DNA from 3 places in the Coralloluteibacterium thermophilum genome. Region 3 is predicted to be linked to each of the others. Evidence: predicted binding sites of a transcription regulator. Region 3 holds the regulator's gene; each other region holds the start of a gene.
The links. The regulator sigma-54, encoded in region 3, starts transcription at its own class of promoters, with help from an activator protein. The targets are predictions, from matches to a motif close to TGGCACGNGCNTTGC.

Region 1: fliE (flagellar hook-basal body complex protein FliE) is a predicted target of sigma-54. The motif match lies at 4,638-4,652, and genes of this name have one in related genera.
Region 2: flgB (flagellar basal body rod protein FlgB) is a predicted target of sigma-54. The motif match lies at 1,553-1,567, and genes of this name have one in related genera.

What each region holds. Positions count from the first base shown of each region.
Region 1 is NZ_JBHSGG010000007.1:103,547-110,152, forward strand. Features, by position in the region: gene ACFO3Q_RS03990 (FliI/YscN family ATPase) at 1-969, opposite strand, end outside; gene ACFO3Q_RS03995 (FliH/SctL family protein) at 969-1,574, opposite strand; gene fliG (flagellar motor switch protein FliG) at 1,571-2,557, opposite strand; gene fliF (flagellar basal-body MS-ring/collar protein FliF) at 2,580-4,214, opposite strand; gene fliE (flagellar hook-basal body complex protein FliE) at 4,226-4,585, opposite strand; gene ACFO3Q_RS04015 (sigma-54 dependent transcriptional regulator) at 5,963-6,606, opposite strand, start outside.
Region 2 is NZ_JBHSGG010000037.1:1,403-8,008, forward strand. Features, by position in the region: gene ACFO3Q_RS13150 (flagellar hook assembly protein FlgD) at 1-628, opposite strand, end outside; gene flgC (flagellar basal body rod protein FlgC) at 643-1,050, opposite strand; gene flgB (flagellar basal body rod protein FlgB) at 1,112-1,513, opposite strand; gene ACFO3Q_RS13165 (chemotaxis protein) at 1,972-2,910, opposite strand; gene flgA (flagellar basal body P-ring formation chaperone FlgA) at 3,016-3,666, shown strand; gene flgM (flagellar biosynthesis anti-sigma factor FlgM) at 3,740-4,042, shown strand; gene ACFO3Q_RS13180 (flagellar protein FlgN) at 4,042-4,389, shown strand; gene ACFO3Q_RS13185 (ATP-binding protein) at 4,437-5,672, shown strand; gene ACFO3Q_RS13190 (LysM peptidoglycan-binding domain-containing protein) at 5,709-5,966, shown strand; gene aceK (bifunctional isocitrate dehydrogenase kinase/phosphatase) at 6,197-6,606, shown strand, end outside.
Region 3 is NZ_JBHSGG010000017.1:68,013-74,618, forward strand. Features, by position in the region: gene hprK (HPr(Ser) kinase/phosphatase) at 1-511, opposite strand, end outside; gene ACFO3Q_RS06500 (PTS sugar transporter subunit IIA) at 514-972, opposite strand; gene hpf (ribosome hibernation-promoting factor, HPF/YfiA family) at 986-1,312, opposite strand; gene ACFO3Q_RS06510 (RNA polymerase factor sigma-54) at 1,375-2,796, opposite strand; gene lptB (LPS export ABC transporter ATP-binding protein) at 2,852-3,574, opposite strand; gene lptA (lipopolysaccharide transport periplasmic protein LptA) at 3,574-4,074, opposite strand; gene lptC (LPS export ABC transporter periplasmic protein LptC) at 4,055-4,627, opposite strand; gene ACFO3Q_RS06530 (KdsC family phosphatase) at 4,624-5,151, opposite strand; gene ACFO3Q_RS06535 (KpsF/GutQ family sugar-phosphate isomerase) at 5,157-6,173, opposite strand; gene ACFO3Q_RS06540 (BolA family protein) at 6,262-6,501, shown strand; gene murA (UDP-N-acetylglucosamine 1-carboxyvinyltransferase) at 6,530-6,606, shown strand, end outside.

The DNA.
Region 1 (6,606 bases), on a different contig from region 3:
GGAGCCGCGCCCGGCGGCGCCGTTGCCGGCGCGTTCGACCAGGGCCGGCAGCTTGGCGAACACGCTGGGCGGGTAGCCGCGGGTGGTCGGCGGCTCGCCGACCGACAGGCCGATCTCGCGCTGCGCCTGGGCGAAGCGGGTGAGCGAGTCCATCAGCAGCAGCACGTTGAGGCCCTGGTCGCGGAACCACTCGGCGATGGCCGTCGCGCGGTAGGCGCCGTGCAGGCGCGCCAGCGGCGGGCGGTCGGCCGGGGCGGCGACCACGACGGCACGCGACAGGCCCATGCTGCCGAGCGTGGTCTCGACGAAATCGCGCACCTCGCGGCCGCGCTCGCCGATGAGGCCGACGACGATGACGTCGGCGGCGGTGTAGCGGGTCATCATGCCGAGCAGCGTCGACTTGCCGACGCCGGAGCCGGCGAACAGGCCGACGCGCTGGCCGCGGCCGATCGGCAGCATGGCGTTGATCGCGCGCACGCCGACGTCGAGCGGTGTGGTGATGGGCTCGCGCATCAGCGGGTTGATCGACTGGCCGGTGAGGCGCATGCGGCCTTCGGCGCGGATCGGGCCGCGGCCGTCGAGCGGCACCCCGTCGGAATCGATCACGCGGCCGAGCAGGCCCTCGCCGACCTCGACGCCGCCGATGCCCGGCTGTGCGACCACGCGCGCGTTCGGCAGCAGGCCGGCGAGTTCCGCGCTCGGCATGAGGTAGGTGCGCTCGCCGGCGAAGCCGACCACCTCGGCATCGACCCAGCCGCCACCGGAGGTCTCCACGCGGCAGGTGGCGCCCAGCGGCGCCTCGCAGCCGGTGGCTTCGAGGGTCAGCCCGACGGCGCGCTTGAGCACGCCCTCGCGGGTGAGGCCGCGCTGCGGCAGGCGCGGCACGGCCAGGTCGAGCCGCGCGGCCAGCCGCAGGTTGCGCGCCTGCGCCCACTGGTCGACGTGCGGGTGGACGCTGGCGGGAGTCATCACGGCGCGGGTTCCTGCTGGATCTCGGCGAGGGCGGCGCGCAGGCGGGAATCCAGCGCGCCGTCGATGCGCACGCTCTCGGCGTGCACGCGCAGGTCGCCGCGCGCGAGCGTGGTGTCGGCCACCAGGCGGGTGCCGGCGGGCAGGTCGAGCAGGGGCGTCAGCGCCTCGATGTCGTCGGGATGCAGGCGCAGCTCGACCGCGCGGCTGGCGCTGCCGACCGCGTCCATGGCGGCGTCCACCAGGGCGGCGAGAAGCTGGGGATCGGCGGCGTAGGCGCGCCCGAGCAGGGCGCCGGCGACGCGCACGGCGAGCGCCTGCAGGGCCTGCGCGACCTCGTCCTCCAGCCGCGCCAGCGGCCGCGCGAAGTTGTCGAGGATGCCCTCGACCTGGGCGGCCAGGCGCCGCATCTCGCCCTGCGCCTGCGCCAGCCCTTCGGCGTGGCCCTCGGCGTGGCCGCGCTTGAAGCCTTCCTCGCGCGCGGCGTCCTCGATGGCCTGCAACTGCTCGACGCTGGGCAGCGTCGGCGGCGCGACCTCCGGCTCCGGTGGCGGCGGCGGCGCGCCCAGGTCGGGCGCCGACCAGCGCAGCACCGTGGAACTCATACGAACTCCTCGGTCTTGCCGCCGAGCTGGACGATGCCGGTCTCGGCCAGCTTGCGCAGGATCACCAGGATCTCCTTCTGGGCGGCCTCGACGTCGGACAGCCGCACCGGCCCGCGGGCCTCCATGTCCTCGAGGAGGATCTCGGCCGCGCGCTGCGACATGTTCTTCGTGATCTTCTCCCGCACGCGGGTGTCGCCGCCGCGCAGCGCCAGGCCGAGGCGGTCGCCCGGCACGTCGCGCAGCAGGGTCTGGATGGCGCGGTCGTCGAGGTCGGCGATGTCGTCGAACACGAACATCAGGTCCTGGATGCGCGCACCGAGCTCGGCGTCGACCTTGGAGATCGCGCCCAGCAGCGCCTGGTCCTGGCCGCCGTCCATGAAGTTGAGGATGTTGGCCGCGGCGCGCACGCCGCCGATGTTGGACGCCTTGAGCCCGGTGTTGCCGGAGAACTGGCGCTCCATGATCTCGTTGAGCTCGTTGAGCGCGTTGGGCGGGATGCCCTCCAGCGTGGCGATGCGCAGCAGCACCTCGGAGCGCACGCGCTCGGGCAGCAGCTTGAGCACCTCGGCCGCCTGGTCGCCGTCGAGGTGGACCAGCACGATGGCGATGATCTGCGGGTGCTCGTTGCGGATCAGGTCGTGGATGGCGCGCGGGTCCATCCACTTCAGCGAGTCCAGGCCGCTGGTGTTGCGGCCGAACAGGATGCGGTCGATCAGGCTCGCGGCCTTGTCCTGCCCGAGGGCCTGCACCAGCACGTTGCGCACGTAGTCGTCGGCGCCGACGCCGAGCGAGGTCAGGCGGTCGAGCTCGCCGACGAAGCTGGTCATGACCTGCTCGGCCTGGGTGCGGGTCACGCCGCTCACCGTGGCCATGGCGGTGCCGAGCTTCTGCACCTCCTTGGCGTCCAGGTGCTTGAGCACCTCGGCCGCCTCGGCCTCGCCGAGCGAGAGCAGCAGCACGGCGGCGCGCTGCACGCCGGTCAGTTCCTCGACGCCGTTGTTCGGCTTAGCCATCCGCGTTCACCCATGTCTTCACCACCTGCGCCACCCGCCGCGGGTCGGTGCCCACCGCGTCGCGCGCCTGCTGGAGGCTGTGCTCGAACGGGTCGGACGACAGCGCCGGCGTACCGGCGGCGGCCAGCGGCACGCGCAGGTCGTCGATGCCCTCCTCCTCGTCCACCAGCGTGGCCTTGAGCGTCTCCGGCTCCGGCTGCGCGGCGGCGGGCGGATTCAGGAGCTGCTTGACCGCCGGGCGCAGCACACCGAGCAGGAGCACCAGTACCGCGAGGGCGCCCAGCGCGGCGCGGCCGAGGTCGCGCAGCATCGGGTTCTGCCAGAACGGCTCGGGCTCGAACGCGGGATCGTCCATGTCGCGCACGAAGGCGCTGGACATCACCGAGACCGAGTCGCCGCGCTCGGCGTTGAAGCCCACGGCCTGCTTGACCAGGTTCTCGACCCGCGCGAGCTCCTCGTCGGACAGCGGGACGAGCTGCATGCGCCCCTCCTCGTCCGGACGCGGCACGTTGTCGACCAGCACCGCGACCGTCACCCGATTGACGCGGCCGCCGGGATTGCGGGTATGGCTGAGGACGCGGTCGAGCTCGTAGTTGCGGGTGGCGCTGCGCGACTGCTGCACGGGCTGGGCGGCCGGATCGGCGCCCGGCTCGTTGCCCGGCGTGTTGGCGGTCGCGCCCGGCACGCCCTGCGGTCCGCTCTCGGTGCTGCTGGACTCGGCGACCTGCTCGGAACGCAGCTTGGCCGGGTCGTTGTTGAAGACCTCGCGCGCCTCCTCGCTCACCGAGAAGTCCATGTCCACCGCGACCTGGGTGCTGACCCGGCCGCGCCCGGTCATGGGCTCCAGCAGGTCCTGGATGCGCTGCACGTAGCTCTGCTCGGCGCGCCGCACCTGCTCGAACTGCATCGCGGAGAGCGCGGCGTCGGGATTCACCTCGGTCTCGGAAAGCAGGCGCCCGGCCTGGTCCACCACGGTGACGCGCTCGCGCGAGATGTCGGGGATGCTCGACGCCACCAGCCGCACGATGGCCTCCACCTGGTTGCGCTCCAGCAGGGCGCCGGCCTGGAGGTCGAGCACGACCGAGGCGCTGGCCGGCTCGCGCTGGCGGGTGAAGGCGCTGGGCCGCGGGATGGCGAGATGCACGCGCGCGTCGCGCACCGGGCGCAGCGACGCGATGGTGCGCGCCAGCTCGGTCTCCAGCGCGCGCTGGTAGCGGGCGGTCTCGACGAACTGGCTGACGCCGAAGCCCGGGTCGCGCTCGATCATCTCGAACCCCGGCTGGCCGCTGTCGGCCAGGCCGGCACCGGCGAGCTTGAGCCGCGCCTCGTGGATCTTTTCCTGCGGCACCGCGATGGCGCCGGTGGCCGGATCCATCCGGAACTGGATGCCCGCGGCCCGCAGCAGGTCGGTGGCCTCGTTGGTGGCCTTGGCGTCGAGACCCGCGTAGAGCGGCACGTAGGCGGGCTTCTGCGACCAGAAGAACACCATCAGGCCGACCGCCACCGCGGCGGCCAGCAGCAGGGCGCGCCCGGCCTGGCTGACGCCGGGGATGTCGCGCAGCTCGCGGAGCTTGCGGCCCGCATTGGCGCGGGCCTCGGCATCCTTGGTGAGGGAGATCAGGCTCATCGGGCGTCAGCTCAGACCGGCATGTTCATGACGTCCTGGTAGGCCTGGACGAGGCGGTTGCGCACCTCGACCGTCGCCTTGAACGCCACCGACGCCTGCTGCTGGGCGACCATCACGCGCGCCAGGTCGGCCCGCGGATCGCCCAGCTCGAATGCCGTCTGCAATGCGCCGGACTTGGCCTGGGCATCGCTCACCCCGCGCAGCATCGAGCCCAACGTCTCGGAGAATCCGGGCACGCCCTGCGCCGCGCCGACGCCATCGTTCCGACCCACGCCCTCGAGCCCGCTCTGCAGCGGGCGCGCCACCGGGACGTTCAACTGGCCCTGGTAGCCGCGGATCTGCGAAAGGATGGCGCTGATGCCGTCGCTCACGTCGGTTCTCCGTCGCGTCATGCACTCGGGGGAGTGCGGTCGCGGGGGAGGTGCAAGAGGCGTGCCTGTTTTGGGTGGGGCGGGAAGGGGGAAGCGGGAATCGGGACCTGGAGGGCATTCGCTGTCTGGTATTCCGCGCAGTGTGGGGCGGTTTGGCTTGGGGCTTGGGGCTTGGGGCTTGGGGCTTCGGGCTTCGGGCTTCGGGCTTCGGGCTGGGGGGCTGGGGGGCTGGGGCTGGGCTTGGAGCTTGGAGCTTGGGCCCTGAGCCCTGAGCCCTGAGCCCCGAGCCCTAGGCCCAGGGCTCCGGCTCAGGGCCGGGCCGAGGCGGAGGCCGGAGGCCGGGACTCGGGACGTTTCGAGGTTCGGGAACGGGAACGGCGAACGCTGGCCGCCCGCGCTCGTTTCCCACGCCTCGTCGCTCCCGTCGCAGCCTCACCAGCCCCCTCCCCCGCGGACAGCGGGGGAGGGTTGGGGTGGGGGCGCTTTTTGGCAGAAGCGAAAGATCAGGAGTGAGGAGCGGGAGAGAAGCAGCGTGCTGCCGTACTCGTTTCTCACTCCTCCCTACTCACTCCTCGACGCTGCGCGCTTCACCCCCATCCCAGCCTTCCCCCGCAGGCGGGGGAAGGAGCCGGTCGCGCAAGGCGGAAGCGTCACCCTCACTCCTCAACGCCTTGGCCATCGTTCTTTGCCACGGCCTACGAAGCGCCGGCAGCCCCCTCCCCTGCGCCAGCGGGGGAGGGTTGGGGTGGGGGCGCTTTGCGGCAGGAGCGAGCGACGAGGAGTGAGATGAGAGGAAAAGCGCGGTTGCCGGCACTGGTTTGTCGCTTCTCCGTGCCCGCTCCTCGAAGCAGCGCGCTGCGCGCGCTTCACCCCCATCCCCGCCTTCCCCCGCACGCGGGGGAAGGAGCCGGTCGCGCAAGGCTGGAAGAGGTCGCCCTCACCCCTCACTACTCCTCACTCCTCAACTCCTCGCCCATAGCCCATAGCCCATCGTTCTTCGCCACGCCCTACGAAGCGCCGGCAGCCCCCTCCCCTGCGCCAGCGGGGGAGGGTTGGGGTGGGGGCGCTTTGCGGCGAGGAGCGAGAGATCAGGTGTGAGAAGCGAAAGGCAGGCGACTGCTCATCTTCGTTCCTCACTCCTCTCCACGACTCTCCTCAAACAGCGCGCTACGCGCGCCTCACCCCCATCCCAGCCTTCCCCCGCAGGCGGGGGAAGGAGCAGGAGGCGCGGCGCGGAGATCCTCGTCCGTGTCGGGCCAGGGATCGCGACGAGCTCCCTCGCGCCCGCGTGGGAAGGAGGCGGGTGCGCGAAGCGGCCGGAGATCCGCGGCGCCCGACGACCTCCCGTCCCCGCTTCACCCGACCCGCTTCACCCCCTCAGGCCGCATCCCGCTCGATGCCGTACTTGCGCAGCTTTTCGACAAGGGTGGTGCGGCGGAGGCCGAGGAGCTGGGCGGCGTGGGCGACGACGCCGTTGGCGCGTTCCAGGGCGGCGTGGATGAAGCCCAGCTCGACCTGGGCCAGGTGCTCGCGCAGGTCGATGCCGTCGGCCGGAAGTTCGGTGGGCAGGCGATTGCCCTCGCCGGTGCCGGCGGCGGGCGCGGCGGCGGGCACCTCGACCCGGTAGCGGGTCGGCAGGTCGGCGGGGCGGACCTCGCCGCCGGGGTGGAGGACCGCGAGGCGCTCGATCAGGTTGGTGAGCTCGCGCACGTTGCCCGGCCAGGGATAGGCCTGGAGCGTCCGGACGGTCTCGTCGGCGAGGCGCACCTCGCCGCGGCCGCTGCGGCCGAGCTGGTCGGTGATGGCGCGGATCAGCTCCGGCAGGTCGCCGGCGCGCTCGCGCAGCGCGGGCATCTCGATCGGAAAGACGTTGAGGCGGTAGAACAGGTCCTCGCGGAAGGCGCCGCGGGCGATGGCGTCCTCGAGGTTGCGGTGGGTGGCGGCGACCACGCGCACGTCCACGTGGATGGTCTGGGTGCCGCCGACGCGCTCGAAGCAGCGCTCCTGCAGCACGCGCAGCA
Region 2 (6,606 bases), on a different contig from region 3:
CGCCGATGCCGGCGAGGTTGAGCGACAGCCCCTGCGAGGTGATGGACACGCTCTCGACCTTGGCCGAGAGCGTGGGCGCGAGCATCGTGGCCGCGTCGCCGCTGCCCTGGGTGGCGGTGATGGTGTAGGTGCCCGCGCCCGCCGGCTGGCCGTCGTCGCCGAGGCCGTCCCAGGCGAAGGGCACCTGGCCCGCGCCGGTGGCCTCGATGTTCAGGCGACGCACGAGCCGGCCGGTGCCGTCGGCGATGTCGATGGTGATCGGGCCGGCGCCGGTGGCGGTCAGCTCGCCGGCGATGTCCGGCCGGGCCGGCGTGGTCACGGTGCTGCCGTCGACCAGGGCCTCGTGGCCGACGAGGGATGCGGCGCGCAGCGCCTGGTCCGATTCCATCACGCTCGCCATGGCGCCGAGGGCGACCTGCATCTCCTGCGTGCCCTGGACCTGCGCGAACTGCGCCATCTGCGCGACGAAGTCCTGGTTGCTCACGGGGTTCAGCGGGTCCTGGTTCCGGAGCTGCTCGGTGAGCAGCCGCAGGAAGTCGGCCTGGCCCATGCTCTTGCTGTTGCCCGCATTCGGCGGCGCGCCGAGCCCGAGGCTGGCGTAGGGATTGGAAGTATCGACCGTGGTCATGGCAGGAGGGTCCGTCAGCGGCCGACGTTCAGGGTGGCCAGCGCCAATTCCTTGGCGGTATTGAGCACCTCGACGCCGGCCTGGTAGCCGCGCGAGGCGGAGATCAGGTCGACCATCTCGGCGACCGGGTCGATGTTCGGGGCGTACACGTAGCCGTCGGCGTCGGCGAGCGGATGGCCGGGCTCGTAGCGCTTGACCGCCTCGGCCTTGCTCTCCTCGACACGGGTCACCTGCACCCCGGTCAGCGACGGCTGCTGGGCCATGGCCACCGCGGCGAACACCGGCTGGCGCGGGCGGTAGGCGCCCTCGGCGGTCGAGGCGACCGATTCGGCGTTGGCGAGGTTCGAGGCGATGGTGTTGAGGCGCATCGACTGCGCCGACATCGCCGAACCGGCGACGTCGAAGATGGGCAGCGAACTCATGGACGGGCTCCCTGGTGCGGGTCGCGGTGGATGCGGAAGGCAGCGGTCACGGCGCGCGCGCTCACTGGCCGGTGATGGCGGTCAGCAGGCCGCGCACCTTGCCCTCGAAGAACGACAGGCTGGCGCGGTATTCCAGCGCGGCGCGGCCGTAGGCGGCCTGTTCGACGCCGGTGTCGACCGTGTTGCCGTCGAGGCTGGGCTGCAGCGGCGCGCGCTCGAACACCGCGCTCCCCGCCGGCATGCCGAGCGGGTCGAGGTGCAGCGCGCGGGTCTTCTCCAGCCCGCCGGCCGGCTGCGTGCCGGCCATCGCGCTCTGCAGCGCGCGGGTGAAGTCGAGATCGCGCGCCTTGTAGTTCGGCGTGTCGGCGTTCGCGAGGTTCGACGCGATCAGCTTCAGGCGCTGCTCGCGCAGGCCCAGCGCCTCGCCGTGCACTCCGTACGCCGATGAAAAGGGAATCGCCATGTCGCCCCCTCGGGTTGGACCAGTGGTGGCCCGGATGAGGCAAGGGGCGTGCCAGCTTTGGGTGGAGCGGGAAGGGGGAGGCGGGAATCGGGAATGGGAGGGGCCACGGGCGCTGACGGCTGCGGCCCGCATGAGGCGCTACGGAGAAGAGCGCGTCTGTCGAGGCGGCTCGGACGCTCCGCCACATCCAGGCCGCGCCATCGGGACTGAAGTCGCTCCTACAGCGACAGCTCCCATGAAGTGGGGTCGCCAATCGGAGATCGATATCGGAACCGCGTCCCCACCAAAGTTCCCCGTAGGAGCGACTTCAGTCGCGACCGGTCGAAGCGCGCGACGGAACGGCAACGAAGGGTGTCGCAGCGCCGTTGCGACGCGCTGCGAAGAAGGGCGACCGCAGACCGGAACGACCTCCAGGTCCCGCTTCCCGATTCCCCCTTCCCGCTTCAGCCCCCAGCCCCCTACGCCGCCTCCAGCACCGTCATCAACCTCTGCATCACGTGCGCGCCGAGTTCGCTGGCCGAGTACTTGGCGACGAAGGCGTCCGCGCCGACGCGCTCGACCATGGCGTTGTTGAACACGCCCGACAGCGAGGTGTGCAGGAGCACGTAGAGACCGGCGAGGGCAGGGTCGCGGCGGATCTCGGTGGTGAGGGTGTAGCCGTCCATCACCGGCATCTCGATGTCGGAGATGACCATGGCGTAGTGCGCCACGGGATCCTCGCCGGCGGCGACCATCCGCTTGAGGTGGTCGAGCGCCTGGCGGCCGTCGGACATCACGGTCGCGGCCACGCCGAGGTGTTCGAGCACCTGGCGGATCTGGCTGCAGGCGACGCGCGAGTCGTCCACCACCAGGATCTGCAGGTCGTGGCCCTCGGGCAGCGCGACCGGCTCGGCGAGCTGGGTCACCAGGCGGTTGTCGGAGAGTTCGGCGAGCACGCGCTCGACGTCGATGACCTGGATCAGCTCGCTGCCGTAGCGCGCCACCGCGGTCAGGTAGGTCTGGTCGCCGCCGATCTCCGGCGGCGGCGAGACGTCCTCCACCGCGATGTTGACGATGCGGTCCACCGCGCTGACCAGGAAGCCCTGCACCGAGCGGTTGAACTCGGTGACGATGAGGTAGCTGGGTTCCTCGGCGGACGCGAGCCGCTCGGGGTGCGAGATCGACGCGCCCAGGTCGAGCACGGGCACCGAGCGCTGGCGCACGTCGGCCACGCCCACGAACTGCGGCGGCAGGCGCGGCAGCCCGAACAGCGGCGGCCGGCGCAGCACTTCCTGCACCTTGAACACGTTGATGCCGAACAGCTGGCAGCCGCCCAGGCGGAACAGCAGCAGGGCCAGCCGGTTGTGGCCGGCGAGCCGGGTCCGCTGGTCGATTCGGTCGAGCAGGTCGTGGCGCATGTCCGGCAAGATCGGCCCGGGCGCGCGCAACTTGAGCGGGGCGCGGGCGGTGCCGCGGCACGCGGCTTGCACCCTGCCTGCCGTCCCGTCCACGGCAGGCATCCGATGTTCCGTACCGCATTCCTCGCAGCCCTCTTCCTGCTGGCCCTGCCGGCGGCGGCCATGGAGTTCGAGCCGGTCGCGTCGATCCGCGCGGCGGCGCTGGCCGCGGTCGCCGGCGGCGCCGATGCGGAGGCGCAGGTCGATCCGGCCCTCCGCCTGCCGCGCTGCGCCAGCGGCCTGAGCGGCGAGGCGGCGAGCGCCGGCACCGTCGAGGTGCGCTGCGGCGACGCCAGCGGCTGGCGCCTGTTCGTGCCCGTGCGCGTGCGCCGCAGCCAGGACGTCCTCGTGCTCACCCGCAGCGTCGGCGCGGGCGAGGTGGTGACCGAGCGCGACTTCGTGGTGGAGCGCCGCGACGCCGCGCGCATCGTCGGTGCTGCCCTCGCCGATCCGTCGGCCGCCATCGGCCGCAGCGCGCGCCGGACCCTGGCCGCCGGCAGCGTGATCGGCAGCAACGACCTCGTCGCCCCGCGCCTGGTGCGCCGCGGCGACCAGGTGGTGCTGGTCTCGCGCGACGGCCCGATCGAGATCCGCATGCAGGGCAAGGCGCTGGGCGACGCCGGCATCGACGACCGCGTCGCGGTCGAGAACAGCTCGAGCCGGCGCGTGGTGCAGGGTCGCGTCTCGCCGTCGGGTGAGATCATGGTGGGTCGTTGATGCGGGCACGTCGCGCTAAAGTCTTGACGCAGGCCGCCGATACCCGGTTCACCTCGCCAGAGGATCAACGATCATGAGCAACAAAATCGAAGGCGCCGGGATGCCGAACATCTACCGTCTCGCCTCGGTCGCCGGCCCGGGCGTCGAGCGTGCCGGCGCCAACCGCGACGCACCGGTGGCCGCCAGGCCCGATGCCGACAGCGTGCGCCTGAGCAGCGAAGGCAGCAGCCTGCAGTCGCTGCAGCGTCAGGATGTCGGCGCCCCGTTCGACGGCACCCGCGTCGCGGCGCTGCGCGCGTCGATCGACGACGGCAGCTACACCGTGAACCCGCGCCGGATCGCCGACGCCATGCTGGCGTTCGAAGGCAGGACCTGATGGAGGCCGGCATCGCCAGCGCGGCCAGCCTCGATCGGCTGGCCGAGGCCCTCGCGGCCGAGCGTCGGGCCCTGCTGGAGCACGACGTGGACGCCCTGCTGCGCGCCACGGAGGCCAAGCTGGCCGCGCTGCGCGCGGTGGAGGCCGAGCCGCAGCCGGCCGACGCCGGGGAACGCGTCCGCGCCCTGGCCGAGCTCAACCGCGCCAACGGCGCGCTGCTCGCGCGGCGCCGGCGCGAGGTCACCTGGGCGCTGCGCCACCTGGGCCGGGTCGATGCCGCGCCGGGCTACGACGCCCGCGGCGTCGCCGGCGGCGGCAGCCTGCCGCGCGCGCTCGCCGTCGTCTGAGGCCGCACGCGGGGCCGGTGCCGCAATCGGAGGCTAGACTCCGGGGAATGAGCACGCCCGCCCTCGTTCCTGCCCTGCACGCCTTCGTCGAATCGCTCGACGACGCCGTCGTCCTCTTCGACGCGGACCACCGCTGCGACTACGCCAATCCCGCCGCGCACGCGCTGGCGCGCCGGCTCGGCGCCGCCGACGGCGATCTCGCGCCGCTCGCCAGCCTGGTCCCGGAACCCGGCGCCGCGCCCTGCGTCCGGGTCTCGGCGCTCGGCACCGGCGACGGTCCGCTGACGCTCCGGGTCGCCGCCCACCTGCGCACAGACGTCGAAGGACTGGCGCTGATGGTGCGCGACGTCAGCGAGGACACCGCCCGCCAGGCCGACCTCGAACGCCGCCACGCCGAACTCAGCCGCAACTACCTGCAGGTCGCCGGCGCCCAGGAGATCCTCCTGCAGTCGGAGAAGATGGCCTCCATCGGCCAGCTCGCCGCCGGCGTCGCGCACGAGATCAACAACCCCATCGGCTACGTCCACTCCAACCTCGGCACCCTGCAGGACTATCTGCGCCGGGTGTTCAGCCTCATCGAGAACTACGAGCGCGCGCTCGGCGATGCCGACCCCCGCGCCTGGCGCGCCGAGATCGCCGAGCTGCGCCAGAAACTCGACATCGACTTCCTCGCCCAGGACCTGCCCGAGCTGCTGGCCGAGTCGCGCGAGGGGATCGAGCGGGTCACCAAGATCGTCCAGGACCTCAAGGACTTCTCGTACTCCGGGCGCAACGAGCCCTTCCGGGCGGTGGACCTGCACAAGGGCCTGGAGTCGACCCTCAACATCGTCTGGAACGAGCTGAAGTACAAGGTCACGCTGGAGAAGCACTACGGCAGCCTGCCGCCGGTCGAATGCCTGCCGTCGGAGCTCAACCAGGTGTTCATGAACGTGCTGGTCAACGCCGGCCAGGCGATCAAGGACCGCGGCACCATCGCGCTGACCACCGGGGTCGACGGCGACGAGGTGTGGGTGAGCGTCAGGGACAGCGGCGAGGGCATCCCCGAGGACGCCCTGCCGCGGGTGTTCGATCCCTTCTTCACGACCAAGCCGGTCGGCCACGGGACGGGGCTGGGGTTGTCGATCTCCTACGGCATCGTCGCCAAGCACCACGGCCGCATCGAGGTCGCCTCGACGCCGGGCGCCGGCACCACCTTCCGCATCGTGCTGCCGATCCGCCAGCCCACGGCGGCCGCGGACCGAGCGGCGGCGCCGTCACGTCGCATTGGCCCGGACGGCGCCTAAAGTCGGGCATCCGCAGACGCCCGACCGGAGGCCGCCATGCCCGACCCCGACAAGCCCGAGCAGATCCCGGACAAGTCCGACGTGCTGTCGAGCGACAACCTCAAGGACCAGGGCTCCGCCTACACCGGCGTGGGCTACACGGTGGTGGAAGGCGACACGCTCGAAGGCATCGCTCGCGCGCACTACGGCGATCCCGACGCCGCCCAGCACATCCTCACCGCCAACCGCGAGGTGATCGGCGACCCGCGGGCGCTGAAGCCGGGGACCGTGCTGACGTTGCCGCACAGGGGGTGAGGCGGGAAGCGGGAATGGGGAATCGGGAACGGGAGGCGGGCTGCTGCGGCCCGAAGCAGCGCTCTTCGGTCGTTGCGCAGCGTTGGCAACGTAGCGCTACGGCAGGGCCGGATCGCCCCCCCGGGTCCCCATTCCCGATTCCCGACTCCCGCTCCACCCCGGGGCGCTACCGTAGGGCCGGATCGCCCTCCAGGTCCCCATTCCCGATTCCCGATTCCCGCTCCACCCCAATGACCACCGCCGCCGCCATCGCCGCGCTCCTCGTCGACGCCTTCGCCGACTACGACGCGCGCTTCGGCGACATCACGCGGCGGGCGCAGCGGCGTTTCGCGCAGTGCGACTGGGCCGGTGCGCGCGCCGACGCGGTGGCGCGCATCGACCTCTACGAGGAGTGTCTGGCCGAGACCCTGGCGCGCCTCGACGCGCGCTTCGGCGAGCGCATCCGGTCGCACATGCTGTGGCGGCAGGTGCGCACCGCCTACGCCGAGGCCATCGCCGGCTTCCTCGACAGCGAACTCAACAAGACCTTCTTCAACTCGCTGACGCGACGGCTGTTCAACACCCGCGGCGTGGATCCGGCCATCGAGTTCGAGGCCGCCGGCATCGAGCCGACGGACCACATCACCCATCCGGCGCCCCG
Region 3 (6,606 bases):
CCAGCGCCAGCTCGCTCTTGCCGGAGCCGGAGTCGCCGGTGATCAGCACGCCGATGGAGTAGATCTCCATGAACACCCCGTGCAGCGTGATCCGGGGCGCCAGCGTGCGGGCCAGGTGGTACTGGATGTGGTTGAACAGCTCGTGCCCGCGCCGCGGCGACAGCCACAGCGGCGTGTCCGACTCCTCCGCAGCGATCTGCAGGTCGCTGGGGCAGGCCTGGTTCTTGCTGATGACGATCGCGAGCGGGCGGAACTGGATGATCTTCTCGATCGTCTCCCAGCGCTGGCGCGAGTCCAGGGAGTCCAGCCAGGTGAGCTCCTCGGTCCCGAGGATCTGCACCTTGTTGGGGTAGATGACGTTGAGGTAGCCGGCCAGCGACGGCCGGCGCGAGACCGTCTCCGCGGCTTCGAGCACGCGCGTCTCGCCGCGCTGCCCGGCGCCCCACTTCAGCAGGAGGCGTTCGCGGAGCTGGTCGAAGAGCTCGAGGGCGGTGATGCGGGCGCCGGGCATGGTCAGCCGTGCGCCGCGGCGTCGCGGGTCCGGAGCAGGCGCAGGACCGCGGCGGTGTCCGGTGCGGCGCGCAGGGCCTCGCGCAGTGCCGGATCGCCGAGCCGCTCGCTCACCTCGGCCAGCAGTTGCAGGTGCTCGCTGCAGTGCTGCGGCATGCTGAGCGCCAGCAGCAGGTCCACCGGCGCCCCGTCGGGGGCGCCGAAGTCGATGGGCGTGGACAGGCGCAGGAAGGCGGCGCACACGCGGCCGCCGTCGTCCTCCAGCCGCGCATGCGGCACCGCGACACCGTGCCCCAGCGCGGTACTGCCGATGCGCTCCCGTGCCAGCAGGGCCTGCAGTACGCGGCCGCGGCGCTCCACGGCGGGTTCCAGCAGGGCGGCCAGCCGCACCAGGGCGGCGGACTTGTCGGGCGCGCTGGCGCAGTCGATGCGCGCGGCGCTCAGCAGTCGGGCAAGGGGCATGGTCGGAGCAGTGCTAGCCGAAGTCGGCGGAACGCGCGGCGGACTCGCCGCGATGGTGGTCGGTCAGCTTCTCCTTGTGCTTGAGCACCAGCCGGTCGAGCTTGTCGAGCAGGACGTCGATGGCCGCGTACATGTTCTCCTCGGTCGCGTCCGCATGCAGGGTCCGGCCCGCGGCCAGCAGGGTCGCCTCGGCCTTGTGCTCGACCTTCTCCACCGAGAGCACCACGCGCGCCTCGAGGTGGTGGTCGAAGTGGCGCGCCAGCTTGTCGAGCTTGGTCTCGACGTAGTCGCGCAGCGCCGGAGTGAGGTCGATCTGGTGGCCGGTGAGGTCGATCCGCATGGCTGTCCTCCTTACTCGCGTGGGGTTTCGTAGCGATACAGGCGCCGCGGTGACGCCGGCGCCTACTGCAGGCGCTGGCGTTCGCTGGACGCCGGGATGTTCAGCGCCTCCCGGTATTTTGCCACCGTACGCCGTGCCACCGGGATGCCGGCGCGCTTGAGCTCGTCGGCCATGCGCGCGTCCGAGAGCGGGCGGCGCGGGTTCTCGGCCTCGACCAGCTTGCGGATCATGGCCTGAATGGCCGTGCTCGACGCGGCGCCGCCGCTGTCGGTGGCGATGCCCGAGGCGAAGAAGTGCTTGAACTCGAAGGTGCCGCGCGGCGTCAGCAGGTATTTGCGCGTGGTGGCGCGCGAGACGGTGGACTCGTGCAGGCCGACCTCCTCCGCCACCTCGCGCAGGGTCAGCGGGCGCATCGCCTCGGGGCCATGATCGAGGAAGCCGGCCTGCTGGCGGACGATGCAGCGCGCGACCCGCAGCAGGGTGTCGGCGCGCGTCTCCAGGCTCTTGATGAGCCAGCGCGCCTCCTGGAGCTGGCCGCGCAGATAGCTGGCGTCCTCGCGCGCGGTCGTGGCGATGAGCCGCTCGTAGTGCCGGTTGATGCCCAGGCGCGGCTGCTGCCCCGAGGCGAGCGCGACGCGCCACACGCCGCCCTGGCGGTAGGCGACGCAGTCGGGGGCGACGTACTCCGGCGCCAGCGGGCTGACCTGCGCGCCGGGGCGTGGGTCGAGGCTGCGGACCAGGGCCACGGCGGTGGTCATCTCCCCGGCGGGCACGCCGAGGGTCGCGGCCAGCCGCTCGGCGCCGTGCCGCGCGAGCGCCTCCAGGTGGCCCTGCACGAGGGTCCGCGCCAGCGCCAGCCCCGGGGTGTCCGGCGCGAGCACGCCGAGCTGGATGCGCAGGCAGTCGGCGAGGTCGCGCGCGCCGACGCCGACGGGATCGAAGTGCTGCACGGTGCACAGCACGGCGCACATCTCCTCGGGGCTCGCGTCGATCTCCGGCAGCAGGCCGGCGCGGATCGCCTCGACCGGCTCGGCCAGGTAGCCGTCGTCGCCGATGGCCTCGATCAGCGCGGCGCCGATGACCCGGTCGCGCGGGGAGAGCGCGGAGAGGTGCAGCTGCCAGAGCAGATGGTCGTGCAGGCTGTCGGGCGCGACGCCGCCGCCGTCGAAGTCGTCCCCGTCCTCCCGCTGGCCGCGCGCCGGCTCGGTCGGCTCGCTCCATTCCGGTTCGTAGTCGAGCGGGGGCTCGGTCTCGGGCTCCGGCGCGGCGTCGGCCGGCTCGGCGGTGCGGACGTCGTCGGCGGCCGCGGGCGCGGGGTCGGGCTCGGCGTCCTCGGGCCGCTCGAGCATGGGATTGCTCTCCAGCGCGGCGTTGAGTTCGGCTTCCAGCTCCACGGCCGACAGCTGCAGGAGCCGGATGGCCTGCCGCAACTGGGGCGTCAGGGTCAGCTGCTGCCCGAGGCGGGTCTGGAGGCTCGCTTTCAGCACGATGCAAGGATAGCCGTTGCGGACGGCAAGGCCAGCACGGCGGGACGTGGCGCTACAGGCGGAAGCTCTCGCCGAGGTAGACGCGGCGCACGTCCTCGTTGGCGAGCACGGTCTCCGGCGTGCCCTGGGCGAGGACGCCGCCGCCGCTCAGGATGTAGGCGCGGTCGCAGATGCCGAGCGTCTCGCGGACGTTGTGGTCGGTGATGAGGACGCCGATCCCGCGCGCCTTGAGGTGGCGCACGATCCTCTGGATCTCGCCCACCGAGATGGGGTCGACGCCGGCGAAGGGCTCGTCCAGCAGCATCATGCGCGGGCGCGCGGCCAGGGCGCGGGCGATCTCGACGCGGCGCCGCTCGCCGCCCGAGAGGCTCGCGCCGAGCTGCTCGGCCACGTGCGAGACCTGCAGCTCCTCGAGCAGGGCGGACAGTTCGCGCTCGCGCGCCTCGCGGGAACCCAGGTCGCGGCGCAGCTCCAGCACCGCGCGCACGTTGTCGGCGACGGTCATGCGCCGGAACACCGACGGCTCCTGGGGCAGGTAGCCGAGGCCGCGCTGGGCGCGGGCATGCATCGGCAGCCCGGTGATGTCGTGGCCGTCGAGCACGATGGAGCCGGCGTCCGCCGCCACCAGCCCGACGATCATGTAGAAGCAGGTCGTCTTGCCGGCGCCGTTGGGGCCGAGCAGGCCCACCACCTCGCCGGCGTCCAGGGTCAGGCCGAACTCCTTGACGACCTCGCGCTGCTTGTAGCGCTTGCGCAGGCCCGTGGCGACCAGCATCAGTTGCCCTGCGCCGTGCGCGGCTGGATGACCATGCGCACGCGCTCGCCGGACTGGCCGGCGTTCACGCGCGAGGTGGCCATGTCGTAGAACACCCGCTCGCCGCGCAGGCTGCCGCGCGGCTGCTCGATCTCGACGCCGCCGGTGAACACGATCTGGTCGGTCGAGAGGTCGTAGTCGACCCGGCGCGCGCGCGCGTCCATCGGCTGGCCCTGGTCGTCCTCCTGGCGCATGCGCGCCGGGTTCCCGGTGAGCACCACGCGCACGATGTCGCCGTTGCGCATGGTCACCACCGCCTGGTCCGCGCGGATGTGCAGGGTGCCCTGGGTGGCGACCACGTTGCCGGAGAAGGTCGTCTGGCCGTCGTCGGTGAGGAAGCCGTCGGTGGTCTCTGCGTCCAGTTCCAGCGGCTGGTTGCGGTCCTCGGAGCGCGCCAGCGCGTCGGCGGCCGCGGCGGTCAGGAGCAGCGCGAGGCTCAGGCTAGCGAGGTGTCGGCACATAGCGGATACGGCTCCGGGAGTGGAGTTGCAGGTGGCGCGTGGCCAGGTCGACGGCCATGCCGTGGCCGGACATGGTAGAGCCGCGGTCGGTGACGGTCACCAGCGTGTCGCTGGTGGCGCGCTCCTCGCGCGGGAACACGGTCATCCGTTCGCTCTCGATGCGCATGCGGGCCTGGTCCTCGCGCGGCGCGCCGAGGATCTCGACCTCGCGGGTCAGGCGGACCTCGCCGCCGTCGGCGCTGATCCAGGCGTCCTCGGCACGGGCCTCCCACGCGCCGCCCTCGGCCTGCGGGAAGCTGAAGAATGGCTTGTCCAGCGTGAAGGTGCCGGTGTGGGGGTCGCGGTCGAGCTGCGGGCCGGTGACGGAGAACGACTCCTGCCCGGTCTCGTCCAGCGCGATCAGGGTGTAGTCGCCCAGGGTGTAGTCCGAGCGCATCGGCCCGATGAACTCCGGCGGCTGCGGCTGCGGCCGGAGCAGCCAGGCGAGGGTGCCGGTCGCCACCGCCAGCACGAACAGGACGAGGGTGGCGATGCGCCGGGCGGCCGGGCTCATCCCGCGCCGTCCCGGGCCGCGAGCAGCAGGTCGGCGATCTCGCGCGCGGCCCCGGCGCCGCCGCCCAGTCGCGTCACCAGGTGCGCTTCGGCGAGGACCTCCGGGTGCGCGTTCGCCGGCGCGACCGCCAGCCCGGCCACGCGCATGGCGGGCAGGTCGGCGAGGTCGTCGCCCATGAACAGCATCGCCGACGGCGGCACGCCCAGCTCCGCGCACAGCGCGTCCACCGCCGCGCGCTTGTCGCCGATGCCCTGGTGGACGTGCCCGATGCCGAGGTCGCGGGCGCGCGCGTCCACCGCGGCCACCCGGCGGGCGCTGCACAGCGCCACCTCGATGCCCGCGTTGCGCAGCGCCTTGAGGCCGTGGCCGTCGTGCACGTGGAACACCTTGAGTTCGCTGCCGTCGGGCGCGTAGTACAGCCGGCCGTCGGTCAGGGTCCCGTCGACGTCGAAGACCGCCACGCGGATGCCCGCGGCGCGGGCGCGCAGCGCGGGGTCCAGGTCGGAAAGGCCGAGCCGCCGCATCGGCGTCAGACCACGCGCGCGCGCAGCAGGTCGTGCACGTTGAGCGCGCCGACCACCTGCCGCGCCTCGTCCACCACCACCAGCGCGTTGATCTTGAACTCCTCCATCAGGCGGGCCGCCTCCACCGCCAGCCGCTCCGCGCCGATGGTGCGGGGCGAGCGCGTCATGACCTCGGCCACCGGCGTGGCGCGGAGGTCGACCTGGACGTCCTTGAGCAGGCGACGCAGGTCGCCGTCGGTGAAGATGCCGACCAGGCGGCGCTCCGCATCCACCACCGCGGTCATGCCCAGCCGGCCGCGGCTCATCTCGGCGATGACCTCGCCGAGCGTCGCGTCGGCGGGGACCCGCGGCACGGTGTCGCCGTCGTGCATGACGTCGGCGATGCGCAGCAGCAGCCGGCGGCCCAGCGCGCCGGCCGGATGCGAGCGCGCGAAGTCGTCCGCGGTGAAGCCGCGCGCCTCCAGCAGGGCGACCGCCAGCGCATCGCCCAGGACCAGGGCGGTGGTCGTGCTGGCGGTGGGCGCCAGGTTCAGCGGGCAGGCCTCCTCGGGCACGCTGGCGTCCAGGTGGACGTCGGCCAGCCGCGCGAGCGTCGACTGCGGCCGGCCGGTCATGGCGATCAGGGCGTTGCCCTGGCGCTTGATCAGCGGAATGACGGTGAGCAGCTCCTCGGTCTCGCCCGAGTTCGACAGCGCGAGCACCACGTCCTGCTCGGCGATCATGCCGAGGTCGCCGTGGCTCGCCTCGCCCGCGTGCACGAAGAACGCGGGCGTGCCCGTCGAGGCGAGGGTGGCGGCGATCTTCCGCGCGACGTGGCCGGACTTGCCCAGCCCCAGCAGCACGACCCGGCCGCGCGCGCCCAGCATCAGCCGGCAGGCGTCGCCGAAGCTGCCGTCGATGCGGGCGTCCAGCGCGTCCAGCGCGCGGGTCTCGATGGCGATGACGCGCCGTGCGCTGTCGATCAGTGCGTCGTCGGCGGGGGCGGTGGAGGGCGTGGGAGCGGCGGTTGCGAGGTCGGGCATTCCGGTGCCGGGGCGTAGGGATTAAGATGTCGGGCCGTGATTCTACCCGGCGCCTTCCCGCGCCGCGGCGCCCGAGACCCGCTCCCGCATGAACGCCGACACCATCCGCCAGATGATCGAAGCCGGCCTGCCCGGCGCCCGCGCGCAGGTCCAGGGCGAGGACGGCGTGCATTTCGAGGCGACCGTGGTCGCCGAGGCCTTCGCCGGCAAGCTCCCGCTGGCGCGTCATCGCATGGTCTACGCCACGCTCGGCGACCAGATGGGCACCGACATCCACGCGCTGGCGCTGAAGACGCTCACGCCCGAAGAAGCCGCGCGCGCCGGCTGACGCCGCCGGCGCGGACACAAGGACACCGATGGCCAAGATCCAGATCACCGGCGGCACGCCCCTCAGCGGGGACGTGCAGATCTCCGGTGCCAAGAACGCCGTGCT